DNA from 3 places in the Streptomyces venezuelae genome. Region 1 is predicted to be linked to each of the others. Evidence: riboswitches for the same ligand, from Rfam matches in the RefSeq annotation. Region 1 holds a riboswitch; each other region holds the start of a gene.
What was found. Region 1 has a riboswitch for thiamine pyrophosphate ahead of thiC (phosphomethylpyrimidine synthase ThiC). Riboswitches for the same ligand answer to the same signal wherever they lie in the genome.
Positions count from the first base shown of each region.

Region 2: it holds a riboswitch for thiamine pyrophosphate, as region 1 does, so the genes downstream of both, thiO (glycine oxidase ThiO) here and thiC (phosphomethylpyrimidine synthase ThiC) in region 1, are expected to answer to the same signal.
Region 3: it holds a riboswitch for thiamine pyrophosphate, as region 1 does, so the genes downstream of both, DEJ47_RS27860 (thiamine ABC transporter substrate binding subunit) here and thiC (phosphomethylpyrimidine synthase ThiC) in region 1, are expected to answer to the same signal.

Region 1 is NZ_CP029193.1:4,062,302-4,070,055, reverse strand. Features, by position in the region: gene DEJ47_RS18815 (YibE/F family protein) at 1-1,094, opposite strand, end outside; TPP riboswitch at 1,166-1,320, shown strand; gene thiC (phosphomethylpyrimidine synthase ThiC) at 1,313-3,127, shown strand; gene DEJ47_RS18805 (hypothetical protein) at 3,245-4,135, opposite strand; gene DEJ47_RS18800 (metallophosphoesterase) at 4,316-5,386, opposite strand; gene DEJ47_RS18795 (LacI family DNA-binding transcriptional regulator) at 5,612-6,733, opposite strand; gene hisC (histidinol-phosphate transaminase) at 7,146-7,754, shown strand, end outside.
Region 2 is NZ_CP029193.1:2,072,737-2,080,490, forward strand. Features, by position in the region: gene thiE (thiamine phosphate synthase) at 1-173, opposite strand, end outside; gene DEJ47_RS09610 (Rv2175c family DNA-binding protein) at 216-581, opposite strand; gene DEJ47_RS09615 (NAD(P)/FAD-dependent oxidoreductase) at 647-1,825, opposite strand; TPP riboswitch at 2,049-2,162, shown strand; gene thiO (glycine oxidase ThiO) at 2,160-3,386, shown strand; gene thiS (sulfur carrier protein ThiS) at 3,383-3,595, shown strand; gene DEJ47_RS09630 (thiazole synthase) at 3,601-4,404, shown strand; gene pknB (Stk1 family PASTA domain-containing Ser/Thr kinase) at 4,591-6,576, shown strand; gene DEJ47_RS09640 (deoxyribonuclease IV) at 6,709-7,605, shown strand.
Region 3 is NZ_CP029193.1:5,992,707-6,000,460, forward strand. Features, by position in the region: gene rlmN (23S rRNA (adenine(2503)-C(2))-methyltransferase RlmN) at 387-1,493, shown strand; TPP riboswitch at 1,546-1,662, shown strand; gene DEJ47_RS27860 (thiamine ABC transporter substrate binding subunit) at 1,739-2,839, shown strand; gene DEJ47_RS27865 (ABC transporter permease) at 2,815-4,506, shown strand; gene DEJ47_RS27870 (ABC transporter ATP-binding protein) at 4,506-5,534, shown strand; partial or broken gene DEJ47_RS37445 (hypothetical protein) at 5,718-5,822, shown strand; gene DEJ47_RS27880 (LOG family protein) at 6,169-7,359, opposite strand; gene DEJ47_RS27885 (VOC family protein) at 7,397-7,754, opposite strand, start outside.

The sequences.
Region 1 (7,754 bases):
GCGATGTGGTCGCGGCCGATGCGGATGCCCGCGCGGTACAGGCCGCGCCAGCCCATCGTCGGGTTGGCCTGATGCAGTTCCCATACCGCTGAGGTCTGGGTGACCGTCACGTCGTCGAGGACGCCGAGCGAGCCGATGATGACGCCCGCGAGCAGTAGACCGCTCATGTCGATGGACGGATACAGGCCGTGGATGAGGCCGGTGTTGTCATCAGTGTTGCCGGTGAGAGCGGCCCAGCCGATGAAGAGCGAGCCGAGCAGGCCGATGAGGAGGAGGGAGATGAGCGTGCCGAGTACCGCGACGGAGGTCCTGGCCGTCAGGCCGTGGCAGAGATAGAGCGCGATCAACATGATGGCGCTCGCTCCGATCACCGCCACGACCAGGGGATTCGAGCCCTGAAGGATCGCCGGCAGGATGAAGAACGTGAGGACCATGAAGCTGATGGCGAGGGCGACCAGGGCCATCACGCCACGGAGCCGGCCCACGACGACGACGGCGAGCGCGAAGATTCCGGCGAGCAGCGCCATCGGGATCTTGCGGTTCACGTCGGTGACGGAGTACTGCAGTCCTTCGGGGGCCTTGGGCTCGTAGGCGACCACCACCTCTTGGCCCTGCTTCAGCTGGCGCGGAGAGTCCGGCTGGATGATCTCCGTGAAGGTGCGTCCCTTGTCCTCACCGCTGGTGACCTCGACGGTGGCCTTCTTGCAGATGCCCGTGGCCGTGGACTGCGCGGACTGGCCCTCGGCGGTGGAGGTGTCGCCGTTCGGCGGGGTCTGCGAGGGGCTGAGGTCCTTGCAGGGCAGCTCCTGCACCTTCGTGACCTTCGCCGCCTGTGTCTGCCGGTCGAAGCCGACGCCGGTGCGTTCGTGGCTCGGCGTGCCTCCGGGCCAGAGCACCACGAGTCCGACGACTACGGCGGTGGCGAAGGGGATCAGTACGGCCGCGATGACCTTGCGGAGGTGCTGGGAGACCGGCGCGGCCGGGCCGTGGCTGTGGGAATGCCCGTGTCCGTGGCCGTGTCCATGGCCCTCCGGAGGCGTCCCGGAGACGGGCGGCTGCGGGGGTGGCGGGGGCGGCGGCTCTGTGGTGGTCACTGCCCGATCATCGCAAGAACGGGAGGGGCCCTCTGTTCAGCGCGCCCGACATGACGCTAGCGTGGAGCCACCTTTGCAATCGCGGGAGCTCGGAGCACCGGGCTGAGAGGGCGCTGACCTCCGTACGAAGCGGCACAAAAGTGCACGAGCCGTACGGGATTCGCTGCGTCGACCGCCGAACCTGTTACCGGGTAATGCCGGCGTAGGGAGTAGGTCTCATGACCACATCGGACGCACGCACGCCTGCCTCGACGCAGAACGACCAGAAGGACCAGAACGGTCAGGTCCGGAGCGACGAGGCCGGGAAGTCCATCGGCTGGCACAAGGCGTATGTCGAGGGTTCGCGCCCCGACCTGCGTGTGCCGGTCCGCCAGGTGCACCTCACCAATGGCAAGGCCGTCACCCTGTACGACACTTCAGGTCCGTACACCGACCCGTCGGCCGAGACCGACGTCCGCCGCGGGCTGCCGCCGCTGCGGGAGAACTGGATCATCGCCCGCGGCGACACGGAGGAGTACGTGGGCCGTCCGCCGCGTCCCGAGGACGACGGCATCAAGCACACCTCGCCCCGCGGCGGGCTCAAGAACCTCGACGCGGTCTTCCCCGGCCGCCCCCGCCAGCCGCGGCGCGGCCGCGACGGTCAGGCGGTGACGCAGCTCGCGTACGCCAGGCGCGGCGAGATCACGCCCGAGATGGAGTTCATCGGGATCCGCGAGGGCATGGACCCGGAGATCGTGCGGGAAGAGGTCGCCGCGGGCCGCGCGGTGATCCCCGCCAACGTGAACCACCCGGAGATCGAGCCGATGATCATCGGCAAGAAGTTCCTGGTGAAGGTGAACGCGAACATCGGCAACTCCGCGGTGACCTCCTCCATCGAGGAGGAGGTGGACAAGATGACCTGGGCGACCCAGTGGGGCGCCGACACGGTCATGGACCTCTCCACCGGCCGCAACATCCACACCACTCGCGAATGGGTCCTGCGCAACTCCCCCGTGCCGATCGGCACCGTCCCCCTCTACCAGGCCCTGGAGAAGGTCGACGGCAAAGCCGAGGAGCTGACCTGGGAGATCTACAAGGACACGGTCATCGAGCAGGCCGAGCAGGGCGTGGACTACATGACGGTCCACGCGGGCGTGCGCCTGCCGTACGTACCGCTCACCGCGCGCCGCAAGACCGGCATCGTCTCGCGCGGCGGTTCGATCATGGCCGCCTGGTGCCTCGCGCACCACAAGGAGAGCTTCCTCTACGAGCACTTCGAGGAGCTCTGCGAGATCCTCGCGGCGTACGACGTGACGTACTCGCTCGGTGACGGCCTGCGGCCCGGCTCGATCGCGGACGCCAATGACGAGGCGCAGTTCGCCGAGTTGCGGACACTCGGGGAACTCAACACGATCGCCAAGCGTCACAACGTACAGACGATGATCGAAGGCCCCGGTCACGTCCCGATGCACAAGATCAAGGAGAACATCGACCTCCAGCAGGAGATCTGCGAAGAGGCGCCGTTCTACACGCTCGGCCCGCTGACCACGGACATCGCGCCCGCCTACGACCACATCACCTCCGGCATCGGCGCCGCGATGATCGGCTGGTGGGGCACGGCGATGCTCTGTTACGTCACGCCGAAGGAGCACCTGGGCCTGCCCAACCGCGACGACGTGAAGACGGGCGTCATCACGTACAAGATCGCGGCGCACGCGGCGGACCTCGCCAAGGGGCATCCGGGCGCGCAGGACTGGGACGACGCCCTTTCGGACGCACGCTTCGAGTTCCGCTGGGAGGACCAGTTCAACCTGGCCCTCGACCCGGTCACGGCGCGGGAGTTCCACGACGAGACCCTGCCGGCCGAGCCCGCGAAGACGGCGCACTTCTGCTCGATGTGCGGGCCGAAGTTCTGCTCGATGAAGATCTCGCAGGACATCCGGCGCCAGCATGGCGGTGACCTCGGCTCCGAGGACATCGAGGCGGGCATGGAGCAGAAGTCCAAGGAGTTCGCAGCCGCGGGCAACCGGGTCTATCTGCCGATCGCCGAATAAGAGCGATCGTCGACTGAGAGCGATCGCCGACCGAAGCTCCGTGGTCCCGCCCCAGAGGGGCGGCGGGGCCACGAAGCGGGTGGTACAGCCCCGTAGCGGTGCGGTTCGGCCGACCCGCTACTCCGGCTTGTGGTCGGGCCCGCCGAAGTCGGGGCTGGAGAAGTCGGGGCTCGAGTAGCTCGGGCGCGGGCCCGCCGGGCCGCCCTCCGGGCTGCTGAACCCCGGCCTGTGGTAGCCGAGTTGGGGCATGCGGCCGGCTGCGCCGGTGCCGCCGGGCTTCCCCGACGTCGTACGGGCGGGAGCACTGCCCGGCTCCGTCAGGGCCTCCCGGAGGAACGGCACGACGCCCCGCTCGAGGAGCGCCCGGCCCCAGTCTTCCCTGGCCCGGGACACCTCCTCGTGCCGCTCGCCGTGGAGCCCCGCCGGGAGCGAGGTGGACCCGTTGCGCAGGGCGGTCAGGAGCAGACCGACCGCTGCGACCAGGATGCCCCCCGCGGTGAGCGCGCCGAACAGCCATCCCGCGGTGAGCAGGGTGTCCGCGAAGGCGGGCTCGGGGTTGAGCATCTTCAGGATGTAGCCGACGAGCAGGAATATCGCGGCGGCCGTCCCCGCGAGAACGGGTGCGAGGACCGCGACCACGGCGATCGCCCCGGCGCCCGCGGCTGCCGCCGGTTCGGCGACCTCGCCCATCGTGGTGGCGAGGCCTACGCCGCCGGAGCCCGACTCCGCGGCGCTCTGTCCGCTCCCTTCGCGGATCGAGGTGGATGTCGGTCGAGGTTCGCGCAACTCCTCGCGAACCTTCACGTAGTGCGCGTACTCGGCCGCGGCGGCGGCCGTGATCAGTGCTGTCGCGTTCAGGGCCATGGTGCGCAGTTGTTCGGTGTTGAGCCGCCGGCCCACTGCGGCGAGTTCGGGACGGTCAGGTGCGGTGCGCAGCGCCTCGTCGAGGATCCGCTCGTACTCGGGGCGGTCCTCATTGAGCAGGTGTGGAGCGCTGTTCATGTGCATCCCCCGATGCTCCGTAGGGCTGAGGCTCGCATGGCTACGAGCCGTTGGGCAGAAACGGAGGGGAGCCTGCTACGGATAAGCCGATGGTAGAGCCGTGACGGCACGCGGTGACAGGGGGTTTCCGGAAATTGCCCCCCTGGCCAGCGTGATCGTGTAGGGGGGCGCCTGCTCGCTGAACGGTCAGACAGACAGCGGGAGTTGGCAGACCAGCAGCTTTCCGGCCATGGTCACTCCGCCGTCCATGGCGATGGCCAGACCGTCGGCGTAGACGTGCGGTCCCTCGATGACCGGACCCGCGCCGTCCGACTCGTCCTCGGAGCCGACGTCACCCAGGAGGTAGGGGATGGGGCTGTGGCCGTGGACGATGCGCGTGCCGCCGTACATGTCCAGGAGTTCGCGCACGGCCGAGGGGCCCGACTCGTCGCGGAACGCGAAGCGCTTGGTGAACTTGCGGAAGAGGTCCCAGCATTCGTCCGCGTCGTTGCGCGTGAGGGTCTCCCGGATGGTGTCGTTCACCGCCTCGATCGAGTCACCGTAATCCAGATAGGCGGTCGTGTCGGAGTGCACGAGCAGGTGGCCGTCGGCCTCCTCCATCGCGTCGAGGCGTGCCATCCACTGGAGGTGGTGGTCCTCCAGACGCTCCATGTCGGTCTTCTGCCCGCCGTTCAGGAGCCAGGCGGCCTGGAAGGTGGCGGTGCCGGCGCCCGAGTTCACCGGGGTGTCGCCGAAGCGTTTGGCGCCGAGCAGGAGCAGCTCGTGGTTGCCCATGAGCGCCTTGCAGTAGCCGCCGGCGGCGGCGGCCTCCGCGGAGAGACGCATCACGAGGTCGATGACGCCGATGCCGTCGGGCCCGCGATCGGTGAAGTCGCCGAGGAACCAGAGGCGCGCGTTGCCCGCGGACCAATTGCCCTCGGCGTCGAGGAGGCCCTGCTCCTGGAGGGCCGCGACGAGCTCGGCGAGGTAGCCGTGGACGTCGCCGACGACGAACAGCGGGCCGTACTCCTCGCTCGCCCGCGGCTGCGGGGGCTCCGGCATGACCTGCACCTGGACGGTGTCGCCGCGGTTGATGACGGGCAGGTCGCGCTGGGTCGGGGTGTATCCCTCGTCCGGCGCGGTGCCTGGCGCGCCGGGGTTCACCGGGGCGGGTCCGGTCGTCTCATGGATGTACGCGGGAACGCGGAAGTCGCGCAGCGTCGCCGTCCGCACATCGGGTCCCTGACCGGCCCCCTGAGTCATCGACCCCTCCACCACCATTGCGCCGCATCTGCACCGAGATCGGACTGCTTGGTCGCAGCGGCCCGCGGTGTCGTCCGCCCATCATAGGAATGCGGCTCCCGCTGTGTGGTGCACCAGGGGTGGTGAATCGGTGCCGGACCCTGTTTCACCGCGGTTTTCTCCCGAATTGGGCAGAGGTTTCCCCGCTGGTGGCGGATTGGATGCCTGCCTCTGCCCGCGTCGGGGTGGGGGCGGGAGCGATCAGCCGGAGCCGGGCGAGCGGGGCGGGCTGACCGTCGTGCGCGGCGGCCGTCGCTCGGACGAGGTGCGCACGATGAGTTCGGTCGGTATCACCTGCTCGACCGGACGGCCCGAGTCGAGGCCTTCGATGGCGTCGATCAGCAGCTGTACGACGGCTGTGCCGATGCGCCGCGGCTTGAGGGAGAGCGTGGTGATGGGCGGTTCGGTGGTGGCGTACACCGTCGACTCGCTGCAGCAGACGAGCAGCAGGTCGTCGGGGACGCGCAGGCCGTACCGCCGGGCGGCGGCGAGCAGATCGGTGCCGTTGGGGTCGAAGAGTCCGTAGACGGCGTCGGGCCGGTCGGGCCTGGCGAGCAGCCGGTCGGCGGCGACGGCGCCCGCGCACGGGTCGTGCGCGGGATAGGACTCGTAGACCGGGTCCTGCCCGACGCGTTCGCACCAGCGCAGGTAGGCGGTCGTGGACAGGTGGGTGTACGTGTCCGTGGTGGTGCCGGTGAGCAGGCCGATCCGGCGGGCGCCGGCGGCGGCCAGGTGGTCGAGGATCTCCAGGACCGCGGCCTCGTGGTCGTTGTCGACCCAGGCGGTGACCGGCAGGGACCCTGCCGGGCGGCCGTCGGAGACGACGGGCAGGCCCTGTCGGACCAGCTCGCTGACCACGGGGTCGTGGTCGGAGGGGTCGACGACCACGGTGCCGTCGAGCGCGACGTTGGACCACACGTCCACGGGGCTGCGACGGGAGGTGGCGGGCAGGATGACCAGGGCGTAGCCCCGGGCGAGGGCGGCCGATGTGGCGGCTCTGGCCATCTCGGCGAAGTAGGCGAATTCGGTGAAGGTGAAAGGTTCATCCCCGTACGTCGTCACGGTCAGGCCGATGAGGCCGGACTTGCCGGTACGGAGGGTGCGGGCCGCGGCGGACGGGCGGTAGCCCAGCCGTTCTGCGACCTCGCGGACGTGGCGTCGGGTGGCGTCGGGCAGCCGACCCTTGCCGTTGAGGGCGTCGGAGACAGTCGTGATGGAGACACCGGCGGCGGCGGCGACGTCTCTGATGCCCGCTCGACTCTGCCGGTTGCCCCGGCGTGCGGTCTCCGCTCGGCTCACCTGGTGCTTCCCTGCTGCTGTCATGGCAGGCCGATAGTAGGGCTCATGGGGGTGGGTAGCAGGGGCGCATATTCACTCGTTGACAGGCACGTTTCTGCATGGCTGGAGCGGGTCAATGACCTTGGAATGCAAGGGAGTTATGGGGTTCAAGGGGTTGCTGCCCCTGATCGTCACGCGCGGGCCTGCCAAAGGTGTCAGGTCTCGAAGAGGTCTCAACTCACCTTCACGAGGGACGCGCGCCACGGAGTGAGCCACCGGCGCGTGGGGGAGCAGGGGGCGCTCCCCCCTCTCCGCGCGCCTCGCGAAGGGGGCGGATCCGGAGGGTTCGTACGCGGATTCCGGCAGCCCATTCGCAGCGGGGCCGAATCCTCATAAGGTGAGCAGTATTCGAACTGATGTGACGGCAAGAGTGTGAACGGCCCAGAGGAGGACTGCGGTGAGCGAGACGAACCCGAGGCTGCGCGCCGAGCTTGAGGGGATCCCCACCTACAAGCCGGGCAAGCCCGCTGCGGCGGCCGACGGTCCCGCGGCCTACAAGCTGTCCTCCAACGAGAACCCCTATCCGCCGCTGCCCGGCGTGATGGAGAGCGCACTCGCCGCCGCCGGGTCCTTCAACCGCTACCCCGACATGGCGTGCACGGCCCTGATGAGCGAGCTGGCCGACCGCTTCGGGGTGCCCACGTCGCACATCGCCACCGGCACCGGTTCCGTCGGCGTCGCCCAGCAGCTCCTCCAGGCCACCTCGGGGCCGGGCGACGAGGTGATCTACGCGTGGCGTTCCTTCGAGGCGTACCCGATCATCACGCAGGTCAGCGGTGCGACATCGGTGCGGGTACCGCTGACGGACGGCGAGGTGCACGACCTCGACGCGATGGCCGACGCCATCACCGACCGCACCCGGCTCATCTTCGTCTGCAACCCCAACAACCCCACGGGCACCGTCGTCCGTCGGGCCGAGCTGGAGCGGTTCCTCGACCGCGTGCCGAAGGACGTGCTGGTCGTCCTGGACGAGGCGTACCGCGAGTTCATCCGCGACCCCGAGGTG
Region 2 (7,754 bases), 2.0 Mb from region 1:
AGGTGCTCCAGCTCCTCACCGGCCTCCATGCCCTTGTCGCGCAGCTGCACGATGTCGACGCCGCCCGCGAGGACGGCGTCGAGGAACTCGGGGAGGTCCCCCTGGCGCCTGCGGGCGTCCGTGCACAGGTAGAGCCTGGCGTCGGCGAGCCGGTCGCGGCGGTCTGCGGCCATGGATAAGTCCCCCCGTTGTCGGTCGTGTGTTCAGAGCCTGTGTCAGACGGCGAGCGCCTGGGCGCGGCGCTTCACCTCCGTGCCGCGATTCTCGCTCAGCGCCTGCGCGGGGGTGCCGGGCAGACTCGGGTCGGGGGTGAAGAGCCATTCGAGCATCTCTTCGTCGGAGAAACCGTCGTCCCGGAGGAGCGTCAGGGTGCCGCTGAGGCCCTTGACGACCTTGTCGCCGTCGATGAAGGCGGCCGGCACCTGGAGCGCCCGGTTCTCACCGCGGCGCACGGCGATCAGCTGGCCCTCCTTGACCAGCTGGCGCACACGGGTCACCTCGATGTCGAGCATCTCCGCGATGTCGGGGAGGTGCAGCCACTCGGGGACGAGAGCATCGGTCTTTGCGTCAATCTCGGTCACGGGTCAAGGGTATCTCCGGCCACTGACACGCACCGGGTGGCACCGCTCCCCAGGTGAGCGCCCCGCTACAGGACCGCCTTCTTCAGGGGGATCGCCGGGTCCGCCGTCAGCGCCGGGTCGAGGCGCGCGCCCGACTCGATGAGACGGCGGCCCTGGGCCAGGTCCCTCGGCCGGCCCACGGCGAGGACCGCGACCAGGGCGCCGTCCCGCAGCCAGCACACCGACCAGGCCATGCCGTCCGGGTCCCCGCGCCACACCAGCTCGTCGGCACCGGCGTGGTGGCCCGCGTACTGCACGAAGCGGCCGAACTGCTCCGACCAGAAGTACGGCACGGGGTCGTACGCCGCCGGGGTCTCGCCGATGATGTTCGCCGCCACCGTGCGCGGCCCCTGAAGTGCGTTGTCCCAGTGATGCACGAGGAGCCGATCGCCGTACCGGCCCGAGGGGAACGAGGAGCAGTCGCCGACCGCGTACACGTCGGGCGCCGACGTGCGCAGGCCCTCGTCGGTGACGACCTCGCGGTGGGCGCCGAGCTCGATGCCTGAGTCCGCGAGCCAGCCCGTCGCGGGCCGCGCCCCGATGCCGACGACGACGGCGGTGGCGGGCAGCGTGGTCCCGTCGGACAGGACGACGGCACCGGGTTCGACGCGCTCCACGCGCGCGTGGGTGCGCAGCACCGCTCCGGAGTCCGCGTACCAACCCGCCATGGGGGCCGCGACCTCCTCGGGGAGCGCCCCGGCGAGCGGTCTGCCCGCGGCCTCGACGACGGTGACGGAGCAGCCCGCCTCGCGCGCGGCGGTCGCGAACTCCGCGCCGATCCAGCCCGCGCCGACGACCACCACGTCGTGCTGCCCCGCGAGGACCGGGCGCAGCCGTTCGGCGTCGTCCAGGGTGCGCAGGAGGTGCACGCCGGGGACGCCCTCGGTGCCGGGGAGGCGGATGGGTTCGGCGCCGGTCGCGAGGACCAGGACGTCGTACGCGACGGGCCCGTCGGCGGTGTCCAGCTCGCGGTCCGCGGGGCGCACGCCGGTGACCTCGCGGCCGAGGTCCAGCTCGATGCCGAGCGCCTCGAAGTCGATGTCGAAGGCCGAGCCGTCCGCCTTGCCGAGCAGCACCGCCTTGGACAGCGGCGGCCTGTCGTACGGCGGATGCGGCTCGGCGCCGACGAGGGTGACCGGGCCCGCGAAGCCCTGCTCGCGCAGGGCCACCGCGGTCTGCACGCCGGCCATGCCCGCGCCGACGATGACGACGCGCCGCTCCGCCTGCCGCTGCTTCCCGGTCTGCCCGTGCTGTCCGCCCGGCCGCTGCTGCTCGCTCTGGCTCTGCTGCTCGCTCACCCGATCACTGTAGGACGGTTGTCGAGAGCGCCCTCAGGTGCGGTCGGGGAGATCTCTGACACACCGTCATCGTCCAAACCCGGACAGCTCCCCTACTGCCGCGCGGGGCGACGGGCTAGGGTGACCCGTGCAGAGCACTCGCGGGAGCCCGGACGCACCGGGCTGAGAGGGAGGCTGGGACGGCCTCCGACCGTACGAACCTGATCCGGGTCATGCCGGCGAAGGGAGGGGCTGGACGCCCATGCATTCACGTACGACACCGGCCACGGCATCACCATCCGCCACCTCGGACGTCCTGGTCGTCGGAGGCGGCGTCATCGGCCTGGTCACGGCCTGGCGGACCGCGCAGCGCGGGCTGTCCGTGACGGTCGTGGACCCCGAGCCGGGCGGCGGCGCCGCCCAGGTCGCGGCGGGCATGCTGGCCGCCGTCACCGAACTCCACTACGGCGAGCAGACGCTGCTCGGCCTCAACATCGCGTCCGCCGGGCGCTATCCGGCCTTCGCCGACGAGCTGACCGAGGCGAGCGGCCACGACCTCGGCTACCGCACGTGCGGCACGCTCGCCGTCGCCCTCGACTCCGACGACCGCGCCCACCTGCGCGAACTGCACGCCCTGCAGCAGCGCTCGGGCCTGGAGTCCGAGTGGCTGAGCGGCCGCGAGTGCCGCCGCCTGGAGCCGATGCTCGCGCCGGGTGTGCGCGGCGGGCTGCGGGTCGACGGTGATCACCAGATCGACCCGCGGCGGCTCGCGGGCGCGCTCGTGGCGGCCTGCGAGCGGGCCGGTGTGGTCTTCCACCGCGCGTGGGCCGAGCGCCTCTCCGTCGTACGTGACCGGGCGCACGGCGTCGTCCTCGCGGACGGCACCGAGCTGGCCGCGGGCCTGACCGTCCTCGCCGCGGGCAGCCTCAGCGGGCGCCTCGCGGGCGTCCCGGACGACGTCCTGCCGCCCGTGCGGCCCGTGAAGGGCCAGGTCCTGCGCCTGTCGGTGCCGAAGCCGTACGCCCCGTTCCTGAGCCGCACCGTGCGGGCCGTGGTGCGCGGCAGCCACGTCTACCTCGTGCCGCGCGAGAACGGCGAGCTCGTCGTCGGCGCGACCAGCGAGGAGCTCGGCTGGGACACCACGGTCACCGCGGGCGGCGTGTACGAACTCCTGCGGGACGCGCACGAGCTCGTGCCCGGCATCACCGAGCTGCCGCTGACCGAGACCCGCGCGGGTCTGCGCCCCGGCTCGCCCGACAACGCGCCGATGCTGGGCCCGACGCGGCTCGACGGGTTCCACCTGGCCACCGGGCACTACCGCAACGGCGTCCTGCTGACCCCCGTCACGGGCGACGTGATGGCGCACGCCCTGACCACCGGTGAACTCCCCGACGAGGCGCTCGCGTTCACCCCGCGCCGCTTCGACGCCACGTCCTCCGAGATCGTCCCCCCGGCCCGCACGCAGCACGACACGGAGCAGCCCGCATGAGCACACCCTTCGCCGTTTCCGTCAACGGGGAGGAGCGCGATGTGGCCTCGGGCACCACGCTCGAAGCCCTCGTGGCCACCCTCTCCTCGGCGCACTCCGGTGTCGCCGCCGCCGTCAACGAAACCGTCGTCCCGCGCGCGCAGTGGTCCACCACGGCCCTCTCCGCGGGCGACCGCGTCGAAGTACTCACCGCCGTCCAGGGAGGCTGAACACCATGGCAGACGACCCCTTCGTCATCGGCGGGCTCACCCTCTCCTCGCGCCTGATCATGGGCACGGGCGGGGCGCCGAGCCTCGACATCCTGGAGCGGTCCCTCGTCGCGTCCGGCACGGAGCTGACCACGGTCGCGATGCGCCGCCTCGACCCGGGCGTCCAGGGTTCCGTGCTCTCCGTCCTCGACCGGCTCGGCATCCGGGTCCTGCCCAACACCGCGGGCTGCTTCACGGCGGGCGAGGCCGTCCTCACCGCCCGGCTCGCGCGGGAGGCGCTCGGCACGGATCTGGTGAAACTCGAGGTGATCGCCGACGAGCGCACCCTGCTGCCCGACCCGGTCGAGCTCCTGGACGCCGCCGAGACCCTGGTGGACGACGGTTTCACGGTCCTGCCGTACACGAACGACGATCCGGTGCTCGCGCGGAAACTGGAGGATGTGGGCTGCGCGGCGATCATGCCGCTCGGGTCGCCCATCGGCTCCGGTCTCGGCATCCGCAACCCGCACAACTTCCAGCTGATCGTGGAGCACGCGCGCGTGCCGGTGATCCTCGACGCGGGCGCGGGCACGGCGTCCGACGCGGCGATCGCGATGGAGCTGGGCTGCGCGGGCGTGATGCTCGCCTCCGCGGTGACGCGGGCGCAGGAGCCGGTCCTGATGGCCGAGGCCATGCGGTACGGCGTGGAGGCGGGGCGGCTCGCGCACCGGGCCGGGCGGATTCCGCGCCGGCACTTCGCGGAGGCGTCCTCTCCCGCGGAGGGCATGGCCCGGCTCGATCCGGAGCGGCCGGCCTTCGGGGCGTCTTAGAGGGCGCGGGGCTCGGTGCGGGACTCCGTCCGTTCGCGGCTCACCGCCGGCGGGGGCTTGTCGCGCAGTTCCCCCGCGCCCCTGACGGGGTTCCCCGTGGCGTCGCCTGTCACAGCTCGGCTGCAGTAGCGCCGGGAGCGTGCCCGCCCCGGTCGGCGTGTCGGTGGCTGCTCGTAGACTCCCTCCGTGGACACGACCCTTCAGGACCCGCTCGTCGGGCAGCTGCTCGACAGCCGTTACCGCATCGACGGGCGCATCGCGGTCGGCGGGATGGCCACGGTCTACCGGGCCGTGGACACCCGCCTCGACCGCGTGCTCGCCCTCAAGGTGATGCATCCGACGCTGGCGGCGGACGCCTCCTTCGTCGACCGCTTCATCCGCGAGGCCAAGTCGGTGGCCCGCCTCTCCCACCCGAACGTGGTCGGCGTCTTCGACCAGGGCACGGACGGGTCGTACGTCTACCTCGCGATGGAGTACATCGCGGGCTGCACCCTGCGTGACGTGCTGCGCGAGCGCGGGGCGCTGCAGCCGCGGGCCGCGCTCGACATCCTGGAGCCGGTCCTCGCCGCGCTCGGCGCCGCGCACCGCGCGGGCTTCGTGCACCGCGACATGAAGCCGGAGAACGTCCTCATAGGGGACGACGGCCGCGTGAAGGTCGCCGACTTCGGGCTCGTCCGCGCGGTGGACACGGTCACCAACACGACGGGCACCGTCCTCGGCACCGTCTCCTACCTCGCCCCCGAGCAGATCGAGCACGGCACGGCGGACACCCGCGTCGACGTGTACGCGTGCGGGGTCGTGCTCTACGAAATGCTGACCGGCGCCAAGCCGCACTCCGGGGACTCCCCCGCCCAGGTCCTCTACCAGCACCTCAACGAGGACGTCCCGCCCCCGTCGGCGGCCGTCCCCGGGCTCGCGTTCGCACTCGACGAGCTGGTCGCCTCCGCGACGGCGCGCCATCCCGACATCCGCCCGTACGACGCGGTGGCACTGCTCGCCCGGACCAGGGAGGCGCGTGCCGCCCTGACCGAGGAGCAGCTCGACGCGGTCCCGCCGCAGGCGCACCCGGCGGACCACGACGGCTCCGAGGACCGTACGAGCGTCATCCCGCGCGCCGCGCGCTCCGTCCAGCTCCCGCTGCCCGCCGAGGGCGAGCGGAGCGGCGGGGACGGCACGGGCGGCGAGGACGCGCTGAACCGCACCAGCATCCTGGCGACGACGCCCGCGGGACCGCCCGCGCCCCCCGGCCCGACCGGCGCCGCCCGACCCGCCCGCAGGCGGTTCGACCCGCGCCGGCGCACACTCGTGGTCATAGCCGGCGTCCTGCTCGTCCTCGGCATCGGCACCGGCGTCTGGTACATCAACTCGGGCCAGTTCACCGAGGTCCCGCCGCTCCTGGCGAAGACCGAGGCGCAGGCGAAGCAGCGGCTGGACGACGCCGGGCTCGACGTGAAGGACATCAAGCGCACCTACAGCGACACGGACAAGCGCGGCACGGTCATGAGGACCGACCCCGCGCCGGGTGACCGCATCCGGCAGAACGACGGTGTGACGCTGACCGTCTCGCTGGGCCCGGAGACCGTGAAGGTCCCGGACGTGAAGGGCATCCCGCTGGCCAAGGCGAAGAAGGAGCTCAAGAACTCCGGGCTCGAACCGGGCATGGTCACCAAGAGCTTCGACGAGTCCGTCGACAAGGGCTCCGTGATCAGCACGGACCCGCGAGCGGGTTTCACCCGCAAGGCGGGCTCCGCCGTCGCCCTGGTCGTCAGCAAGGGCCGCCCGGTCGAGGTCCCCGATGTGACCGGCGAGTCCGAGGACGACGCGCGGGCCGACCTGGAGGATGCCGGCCTGAAGGTCGAGATCGCTCCGTCGCGGGTCCACTCCGACGAGGACAAGGGTGATGTCGCAGCACAGTCGCCCAAGGCCGACAAGACGATCGCCGAGGGCGAGACGGTCGAGCTGACGATCTCCAAGGGCCCGCCGATGGTCGAGGTGCCCGATGTCACCGGGATGAGTGTCGCCGAGGCCACGCAGAAGCTGGAGTCGGCGGGCTTCGAGGTCGACGAGGACCGCGGCCTGCTGGGGATCTTCGGGGACACGGTGAAGAAGCAGTCGGTGGACGGCGGCGACACGGCGCCCAAGAACTCGACGATCACCATCACGATCCGCTGAGCTCGGCACGCGGGCTTCCGTGTGGCGAGCACGCGCCCGGGACCCCCGGCGGGGTATTCCCGGGCGCGTGCCACCCTTGACGGCGTGAGCAGCAACATCTCCCCCAGCACTACGCCCCTCGGCGCCCCGTCCCTGGGCCCCACGCCCCTCGGGACCACGCCTCCCGGCACCACGCCCCGCAACCCCGTGGGCGGTCACGTCCCCGTGGCCGGCGGGCTCGCCTCCGTCGGCCTCTCGTACGCCAGGGACCTCGGCGCCGAGACCGTCCAGGTCTTCGTCGCCAATCCGCGCGGCTGGGCCACCCCGCCCGGCAACCCGAAGCAGGACGAGGAGTTCCGCGCGGCCTGCGCCGCCGAGAACATCCCCGCGTACGTCCACGCGCCGTACCTGATCAACTTCGGCTCGCACACCGAGGCGACCGTCGAGAAGTCCGTGGACTCCCTGCGCCACTCGCTGCGCAGGGCGCGCGCGATCGGCGCGCTCGGTGTCGTCGTGCACACGGGGTCCGCGACCGGCGGCAGGGAGCGTGCCGTCGCGCTGGCACAGGTGCGCGAGCGGATGCTGCCGCTCCTCGACGAGCTGACGCACGACGACGACCCGTTCCTGCTCCTGGAGTCGACCGCCGGTCAGGGTGCCTCCCTCTGCTCCCGCACGTGGGACTTCGGCCCGTACTTCGAGGCGCTCAACTCGCACCCCAAGCTCGGGATCTGCCTGGACACCTGCCACATCTTCGCGGCGGGCCACGACCTGACGGGCCCGAGCGGCATGAAGCAGACGCTGGATCTGCTCGTCGACACCGTCGGCGAGGGCCGCCTGAAGCTCGTCCACGCCAACGACTCCAAGGACGTCGTCGGCGCCCACAAGGACCGCCACGAGAACATCGGGACCGGCCACATCGGCGAGGAGCCCTTCCGCGAACTCATGCTCCACCCCGCCACGGAAGGCGTCCCGCTCATCATCGAGACCCCCGGCGGCAAGGAAGGACATGCCGCGGACGTGGCGCGCCTGAAGGAGCTCAGGAGCATCTGACTGCCCGCCCTCAGCAATCTTGAGGTATACCCCAGGGGGGTATATGTACCCTGCCAGACGGCAGGAACCGCCATCCGACGTCGGGGGACCCTCATGCAGCGCGACGCACACGCCGGGCACACGCACGACCAGCACATGGGCAGCAACGT
Region 3 (7,754 bases), 1.9 Mb from region 1:
GCTCCGTTATGGGTTCCGGATCAAAAGCCCGTGCGACGAAGCTCGTGTCCGTCCGATGGGCGTCTTAGGGAATTTGATCCCGATCTGTTGTCGGCTCAGGCGGCGTGGTCGATGACGTTGGGTGGCATCTCCCACCCCCACTCCCCGCGCGCGGCAGGCCTGGCGACGGAGCCTTTGCCCTGGGCGGCGTCGCGGCGCCGGGAGGTGAGGCAGAGCTGCTTCTCGTAGTCGGTGACCGCAGCGGGGTGAGCATGAAGGCACTTTCAGGCCTGTGACCTGTGGGCCGTGCGAGGAGGGCCCACAACGACCGATGACGGGCAGTGATGACCTACACCGATCTCCGTGAGCCAAGGTCAGCGATGTGGATCTGCGACACTGGAAGGACCATGCCTGTACCCGGAGAACTCACTTTCGTCGCGCCCCGCGGTGCCAAGAAGCCCCCGCGGCACCTCGCCGACCTCACGCCCGCCGAGCGCAAGGAAGCCGTCGCCGCCATCGGCGAGAAGCCGTTCCGTGCCAAGCAGCTCTCGCAGCACTACTTCGCGCGGTACGCGCACGACCCGGCCGAGTGGACCGACATCCCGGCCGGGGCGCGCGAGAAGCTGCGGGACGCGTTGCTGCCCGATCTGATGTCTGTGGTGCGGCACATCAGCTGTGACGACGACACGACGCGCAAGACGCTGTGGCGGCTGTTCGACGGGACGCTCGTCGAGTCCGTGCTCATGCGGTACCCGGACCGGGTCACCATGTGCATCAGCTCGCAGGCGGGCTGCGGCATGAACTGTCCGTTCTGCGCCACGGGGCAGGCCGGTCTCGACCGGAACCTGTCGACCGGCGAGATCGTGCATCAGATCGTCGACGGCATGCGGGCGCTGCGGGACGGCGAGATTCCGGGTGGGCCGGCACGGTTGTCCAACATCGTCTTCATGGGGATGGGCGAGCCGCTCGCCAACTACAAGCGGGTCGTCGGTGCCATTCGTGCGCTGACCGACCCGGAGCCCGACGGTCTCGGTCTTTCGCAGCGCGGTATCACCGTGTCGACGGTGGGGCTCGTGCCCGCCATCCACCGGTTCGCCGACGAGGGCTTCAAGTGCCGGCTCGCGATCTCGCTGCACGCGCCGGACGACGAGCTGCGCGACACCCTCGTACCGGTCAACACGCGGTGGAAGGTGCGGGAGGTGCTGGACGCCGGGTGGGAGTACGCCGCGAAGTCCGGGCGCCGACTGTCCATCGAGTACGCGCTCATCCGTGACATCAACGACCACGCGTGGCGTGGTGACCGGCTCGGGCGGCTGCTCAAGGGCAAGCCCGTGCACGTCAACCTCATTCCGCTGAACCCGACGCCGGGGTCGAAGTGGACGGCCTCGCGGCCCGAGGACGAGAAGGCGTTCGTGGAGGCCATCGCCGCCCACGGTGTGCCCGTCACGATTCGGGACACCCGTGGTCAGGAGATCGACGGGGCGTGCGGCCAGCTGGCGGCGGCCGAGCGGTAGGTCGAGAGGTAGTCTGGCGGGCGTACCGCTGCGTACGAGTACACACATCTGCATATTCCGACAGGGGAGCGCCACAGCGCTGAGAGTGCGGTCACTTGGACAGGTGGGCCGCAGACCCTCTGAACCTCGCCCAGGTCATTCTGGGTAGGAAGTTCGGGCATCACTCAAGCTGTAGCGCCCTGCCCGCGTGCCGTCGGTGCGCGGGCGGGGCCGCGTCTTCTCCTGGTCACCCAGGAGGAAAGTCAGTGAGCACCACCAAGTCAGGGAGCACCAAGAAGGTCACGTTCACCGCCGTGGCGGTGGGCATCGGGCTCGTCGCCGTCTCCGCGTGCGGCAGCTCCGGGGGCGGGTCCGGGACGTCCGATTCCAAGAGTGTGACGCTGGTCAGTCACGACTCCTTCAATGTCTCCAAGGACGTGTTGAAGGACTTCGAGAAGCGGTCCGGGTACAAGGTCAAGGTCCTCAAGGACGGTGACGCCGGCGCTGCCGTGAACAAGGCGATCCTGTCCAAGGACAACCCTCAGGGCGATGTCTTCTTCGGCGTCGACAACACGCTCCTCTCCCGGGCGCTCGACAACGGGCTCTTCCAGGCTCACGAGGTCAAGGGCTCGGAGAAGATCAAGGCCGAGTTCCGGGTCGATGAGGGCAAGCACCGGGTCACGCCCGTCGACAGCGGTGACATCTGCGTCAACTATGACAAGAAGTACTTCGCCGACAAGAAGCTCGCGCCCCCGAAGTCCTTCGCCGATCTGACCAAGCCCGCGTACAAGAACCTGCTCGTCACCGAGAACGCCTCGACCTCGTCGCCCGGCCTCGGCTTCCTGCTCGGCACCGCCGCCGCGTACGGGGACGACGGCTGGGCCGGCTACTGGAAGAAGCTCAAGGCCAACGGCGTCAAGGTCGTCGACGGCTGGGAGCAGGCGTACAACGAGGAGTTCTCCGGGTCCGCCGGTGGCAAGAAGGCCAAGGGCGACCGGCCGCTCGTGGTGTCGTACGCCTCCTCGCCGCCCGTCGAGGTGCTGTACGGCGAGCCGCAGCCCAAGCAGGCGCCGACCGGCGTCGCCACCGGCACCTGCTTCCGCCAGGTCGAGTACGCGGGCCTGCTCAGCAACGCGGGCAACGAGAAGGGCGGCAAGGCGCTCCTCGACTTCCTGGCGAGCCAGGAGTTCCAGGAGGACATGCCGCTCAACATGTTCGTGAACCCGGTGCGCGAGGGCACCAAGCTGCCGAAGCTGTTCACCGAGCACGGCGTGACGGTCGACGACCCGCAGACCATGGACCCGAAGAAGATCGCCGACAACCGCGAGCCGTGGATCAAGTCGTGGACCTCGCTCGTACTGAAGTAGCGAAACCGGGCCCACGCGCGGGGTCCCGGCGCGGGAGCGCGACGCGGCTCGGTCTGATGGCCGTGCCCGTCGCGTTCTTCGGACTCTTCTTCGCCTATCCCGTCACGGCGATCGTCGCGCGCGGGCTGCACGTCGACGGCGTGTGGCGGTTCGGGCGGATCACGGACGTCCTCGGGCAGTCCGACATCCGGCAGGTGCTGTGGTTCACCACCTGGCAGGCGCTCGCGTCGACGGCGCTCACGCTCCTGATCGCGCTCCCCGGCGCGTACGTCTTCGCGCGCTTCGACTTCCCCGGCAAGCGGGTGCTGCGGGCCGTCGTCACCGTGCCGTTCGTGCTTCCGACCGTCGTCGTCGGCACGGCGTTCCTCGCGCTGATCGGGCGGGGCGGGCTCTTCGACGAGCTGTGGGGCGTACGCCTGGACACCACGGTGTGGGCGATCCTGCTCGCGCACGTCTTCTTCAACTACGCGGTCGTCGTACGGACCGTCGGCGGCCTCTGGTCGCAGCTTGACCCGCGCCAGGAGGAGGCCGCGCGGATGCTCGGCGCCTCCCGGTGGGCCGCGTGGCGGACGGTGACGCTGCCCGCGCTCGCGCCCGCCGTCGCGGCCGCCGCGCTCATGGTCTTCCTCTTCACCTTCACCTCCTTCGGCGTGGTGCAGATCCTCGGCGGACCCGCGTACTCGACGCTCGAAGTGGAGATCTACCGGCAGACCGCGCAACTCCTCGACCTGCCGACGGCCGCCGTCCTGACTCTCGTGCAGTTCGCCGCGGTCGGCCTGATCCTGGCGATCCACGCGTGGACGGTGCGGCGGCGCGAGAGCGCGCTGAAGCTCGTCGACGCCTCCGCGGTGGCACGCAGGCCGCGCGGCGCCGGGCAGTGGACGTTGCTCGCGTTCGTCATGGTGACGGTCGTGCTGCTGATCCTGTTGCCGCTCGGCGTGCTGGTGCAGCGGTCCTTCGACGGTCCCGAAGGCTTCGGGGTCGCGTACTACAAGGAGCTGACCTCGGCGGACGGCGGCGCCTTCCTCGTGCCGCCGATCGAGGCCATCGGTAATTCGCTGCAATACGCGGTGGTCGCCACGGGCATCACCGTGCTGATCGGGGGGCTCGCGGCCGCCGCCCTCACCCGGCGCGCGGGGCGTCTCGTGCGCGGGTTCGACGCGCTGCTCATGCTGCCGCTCGGCGTCTCCGCGGTGACGGTGGGCTTCGGGTTCCTGATCACGCTCGACAAGCCGCCGCTGGACCTGAGGTCCTCCTGGATCCTGGTGCCGCTCGCCCAGGCCCTGGTCGGGGTGCCGTTCGTCGTACGCACCATGCTGCCCGTCCTGCGCGCGGTGGACGGCAGGCTACGCGAGGCGGCGGCCGTGCTCGGGGCTTCGCCGCTGCGGGCGTGGCGCGAGGTCGACCTGCCGATGGTGTGGCGGGCACTGCTGATCGCCGCCGGGTTCGCCTTCGCCGTCTCGCTCGGCGAGTTCGGCGCGACGGTCTTCATCGCACGCCCCGACAACCCGACGCTGCCGGTCGCCGTGGCCCGCCTGCTCGGACGCGCGGGCGACCTCAACTACGGCCAGGCGATGGCCCTCTCGACGATTCTCATGGTGGTGTGCGCGGTGTCCCTGATGATGTTGGAACGCGTCCGGACCGGGCGCACCACGGGGGAGTTCTGATGACGGACGCGCTGCTGAGCCTGCGGGACGCGACGGTACGGTTCGGGGCGCGGGCCGCGCTCGACGCCGTGGACCTCGATGTCGCCGAGCATGAGATCGTCTGTGTGCTGGGGCCGAGCGGCAGCGGCAAGTCGACGCTGCTGCGGGTGGTCGCCGGGCTCCAGGGACTCGATTCGGGGCGGGTCGTCCTCGGGGGGCGCGACCAGCGCGGGGTGCCCGCGCACAAGCGGGGCGTCGGCCTCATGTTCCAGGACCACCAGCTCTTCCCGCAGCGGGACGTGGCGGGCAACGTCGCGTTCGGGCTGCGCATGCACGGTGCGTCGCGCGGCGAACAGGCCGACCGGGTCGCCGAGTTGCTGGACCTCGTCGGCCTCCCGAAGGCGCAGCGGCGTGCGGTGGCGGCGCTCTCCGGTGGTGAGCAGCAGCGCGTGGCGCTGGCGCGGGCACTCGCGCCACGCCCCCGGCTGCTGATGCTCGACGAGCCGCTCGGCCAGCTCGACCGTTCGCTGCGGGAGCGTCTCGTCGTCGAACTCCGTGAGCTCTTCGACGAGTTGGGCACGACCGTCCTCGCCGTCACGCACGACCAGGGTGAGGCCTTCGCGCTCGCCGACCGCGTCGTCGTCATGCGGGACGGGCGGATCGCCCAGTCCGGCACGCCGTTGGAGGTGTGGCAGCACCCTGTCGACGAGTTCGTGGCGCGATTCCTCGGCTTCGACAACGTGGTGCGGGCGACCGTGGCGGGAGGGGCCGCCGACACGGTGTGGGGCAAGATCCCGGTCCCTGAGGGCACCTCGGCCGGACCGTGCAAGGTTTTGGTGCGGCCGGCCGGGGTGCGGCTCGTCTCCGCCGAGGAGGGGCTGCCGTGCCTTGTCACGGCACGCACCTTCCGGGGTACGCACGTCGCCGTTCACCTCCAGCCCACCGACGGGCCCCGTCTGGAGGCGGCTTGCGCGCTGCGCAGGGCGCCGGCGGTGGGGGAGACGGTGGGTGTCGGATTCGACGCTGAGGATGTGGTGGTACTCGGCTGAGTGCCCTCTCCGGTGCTCGGCCGGTCGGCTGTGTGCCGACGCCGCAACTCGGGTACCGCCCCGGGCGGGTCGTTCCAGTGTTCGGCCATGACGACACTCGGCTATGACGACACTCGGCCATGATCGATACTGCGACGAAGTCGCCCGGCAACTCGACCTCAAGGTCCCGAGGGCGACGACCCGGTGGCCCTCGACGCCTGGCTCGCCCGCACCGCGGAGCCCGGCGCGGCCACGTTCCGCGAGGCGGGCGCCGACGCGGCCGTGTGGTCGTGGGCCGAGGACCACAGCGCCGGGTTCTGGGCGCGCCGCATGACACGCGAGCTGGTGATCCACCGCGCGGACGCGGCCGTCACCGTCGGCGTCCCGTTCGAGGTCGCCCCGGAGGTCGCCGCGGACGCCATCGACGAATGGCTCGACCTCGTCGCCCTCGCCCAGCGCACCGACCCCGAGGACAGTGCCGCGGAGCTCAAGGGCGCGGGCCGCTCATGGGGGTGCTGCTGCTCGCCTTCCACCGGCGGCTGCCGCTCGACAGCGGGCACGTGGAGGTCGTGGGGGAGCGGGGGCTGCTGGACTTCTGGCCGGAGCGGGCTTCGTTCGTGTGAGCCGGTGCGGTTCCGTCGTGGCGCACGAGGCCTCAGGCCGTACGGGACGGTGTCGCGCCGAGCTTTCGCAAAGCGTCCGGGGCGTCCTCCACCCGGTCCACCAGGGCGATCCGGGACTCCATCGAGCGGTCGCGGGCCAGCGACCGCAGCAGCGGCCACACCGGCAGGTGGTCGGTCCAGTGGGCGCGGTCGACCAGGACCATGGGGGTGGGCTCGCCGCGGGACTCGTAGTAGTTGGGGGTGGCGTTGTCGAAGACCTCCTGGACGGTGCCCGCCGCGCCGGGGAGGAAGATGACGCCGGAGTTCGAGCGGGCCAGGAGGCCGTCCTCGCGGGTGGCGTTGGCGAAGTACTTGGCGAGGTGCGAGGCGAACGCGTTCGGGGGCTCGTGGCCGTAGAACCACGTGGGGATGCCCACGGAGGCGCCGCCGTCGGGCCACCGCTCGCGTACCGCGAACGCCGCCCGCGCCCACTCCGTGACGGAGGGCGTGAACGACGGGGCCTTGGCGAGGAGTTCGAGGGCCTCGTCCAGCATCGCGTCGTCGAAGGGAGCCGCGTAGGCGCCGAGGTTCGCCGCCTCCATGGCGCCGGGGCCGCCGCCCGTGGCGACCGTGAACCCCGCGCGGGCCAGCGCGCGGCCGAGGCGGGCCGCCCCCGCGTAGGCCTCCGTGCCGCGGGCCATCGCGTGACCGCCCATTACGCCGACGACCTCGGCACCGACGAGGAGCTCGTCGAGGGCGTCCGAGATGGAGTCGTCGTGTATGGCGCGCAGCATCGACGAGAAGACGTCGCCGTCGGCCTTGGTGCGCTGGAACCAGTCGTACGCGTGCGCGTCCGGCGTCGCGTCGTATCCGCCCTCGGCGAGGCCGGCGAACAGGTCGTCGGCGGAGTAGAGCAGGCCGCGGTACGGGTTGAACGGCAGTCCCGGGACGGGCGGGAAGACCAGCGCGCCGCCCGCCCGCACCTTCGCCGCCGCGTCCTCCCGCATCGGGCAGCCGAGGAAGACGGCGCCCGCGACGTCGGCCGCGAGGAGGGCGGAGGTGCGCTCCGTCAGGTCGACGGCCTGGACGCGGCGCCCCGCGAGGGCGCCGCGTCCCGAGACCTCGTCGAACTCGGCGAGGGTCTCGATCTCGCGGTCCTCGCCGGGGTGTTGCGGGGCGGGCGCGGCCCCGGACGTCCCGGGGGACACGGGTGCCGGCGACGCGGGTTCGGGAGTCGGCTGCATCCGCCCATGCTAAGCAGGGCGGGCAGCGGGGCCTCGGTCAGCCCTGGACCTCGGACGGGTCCATCCACATGACCTCCCAGGTGTGGCCGTCCAGGTCGTCGAAGGCGCGGCCGTACATCGTGCCGTAGTCCTGGACCTTGCCCGCCGTGCCGCCGGCGGCGATCGCTCTGTCGACGAGCTCGTCGACCTTCTCGCGGCTCTCGGCGCTCAGACAGATCAGCGTCTCGCTGACCTTGGTGGAGTCCGCGATCTCCTTCTGCGTGAAGTTCGCGTAGTGCTCCTTGCTCAGCATCATCGCGACGATGGTGTCGCTGATCGTCACACACGCGCAATCGTCGGTCGAGAACTGCGGGTTGATCGTGTAGCCGAGCTCCGTGAAGAACTTCTTCGACGCG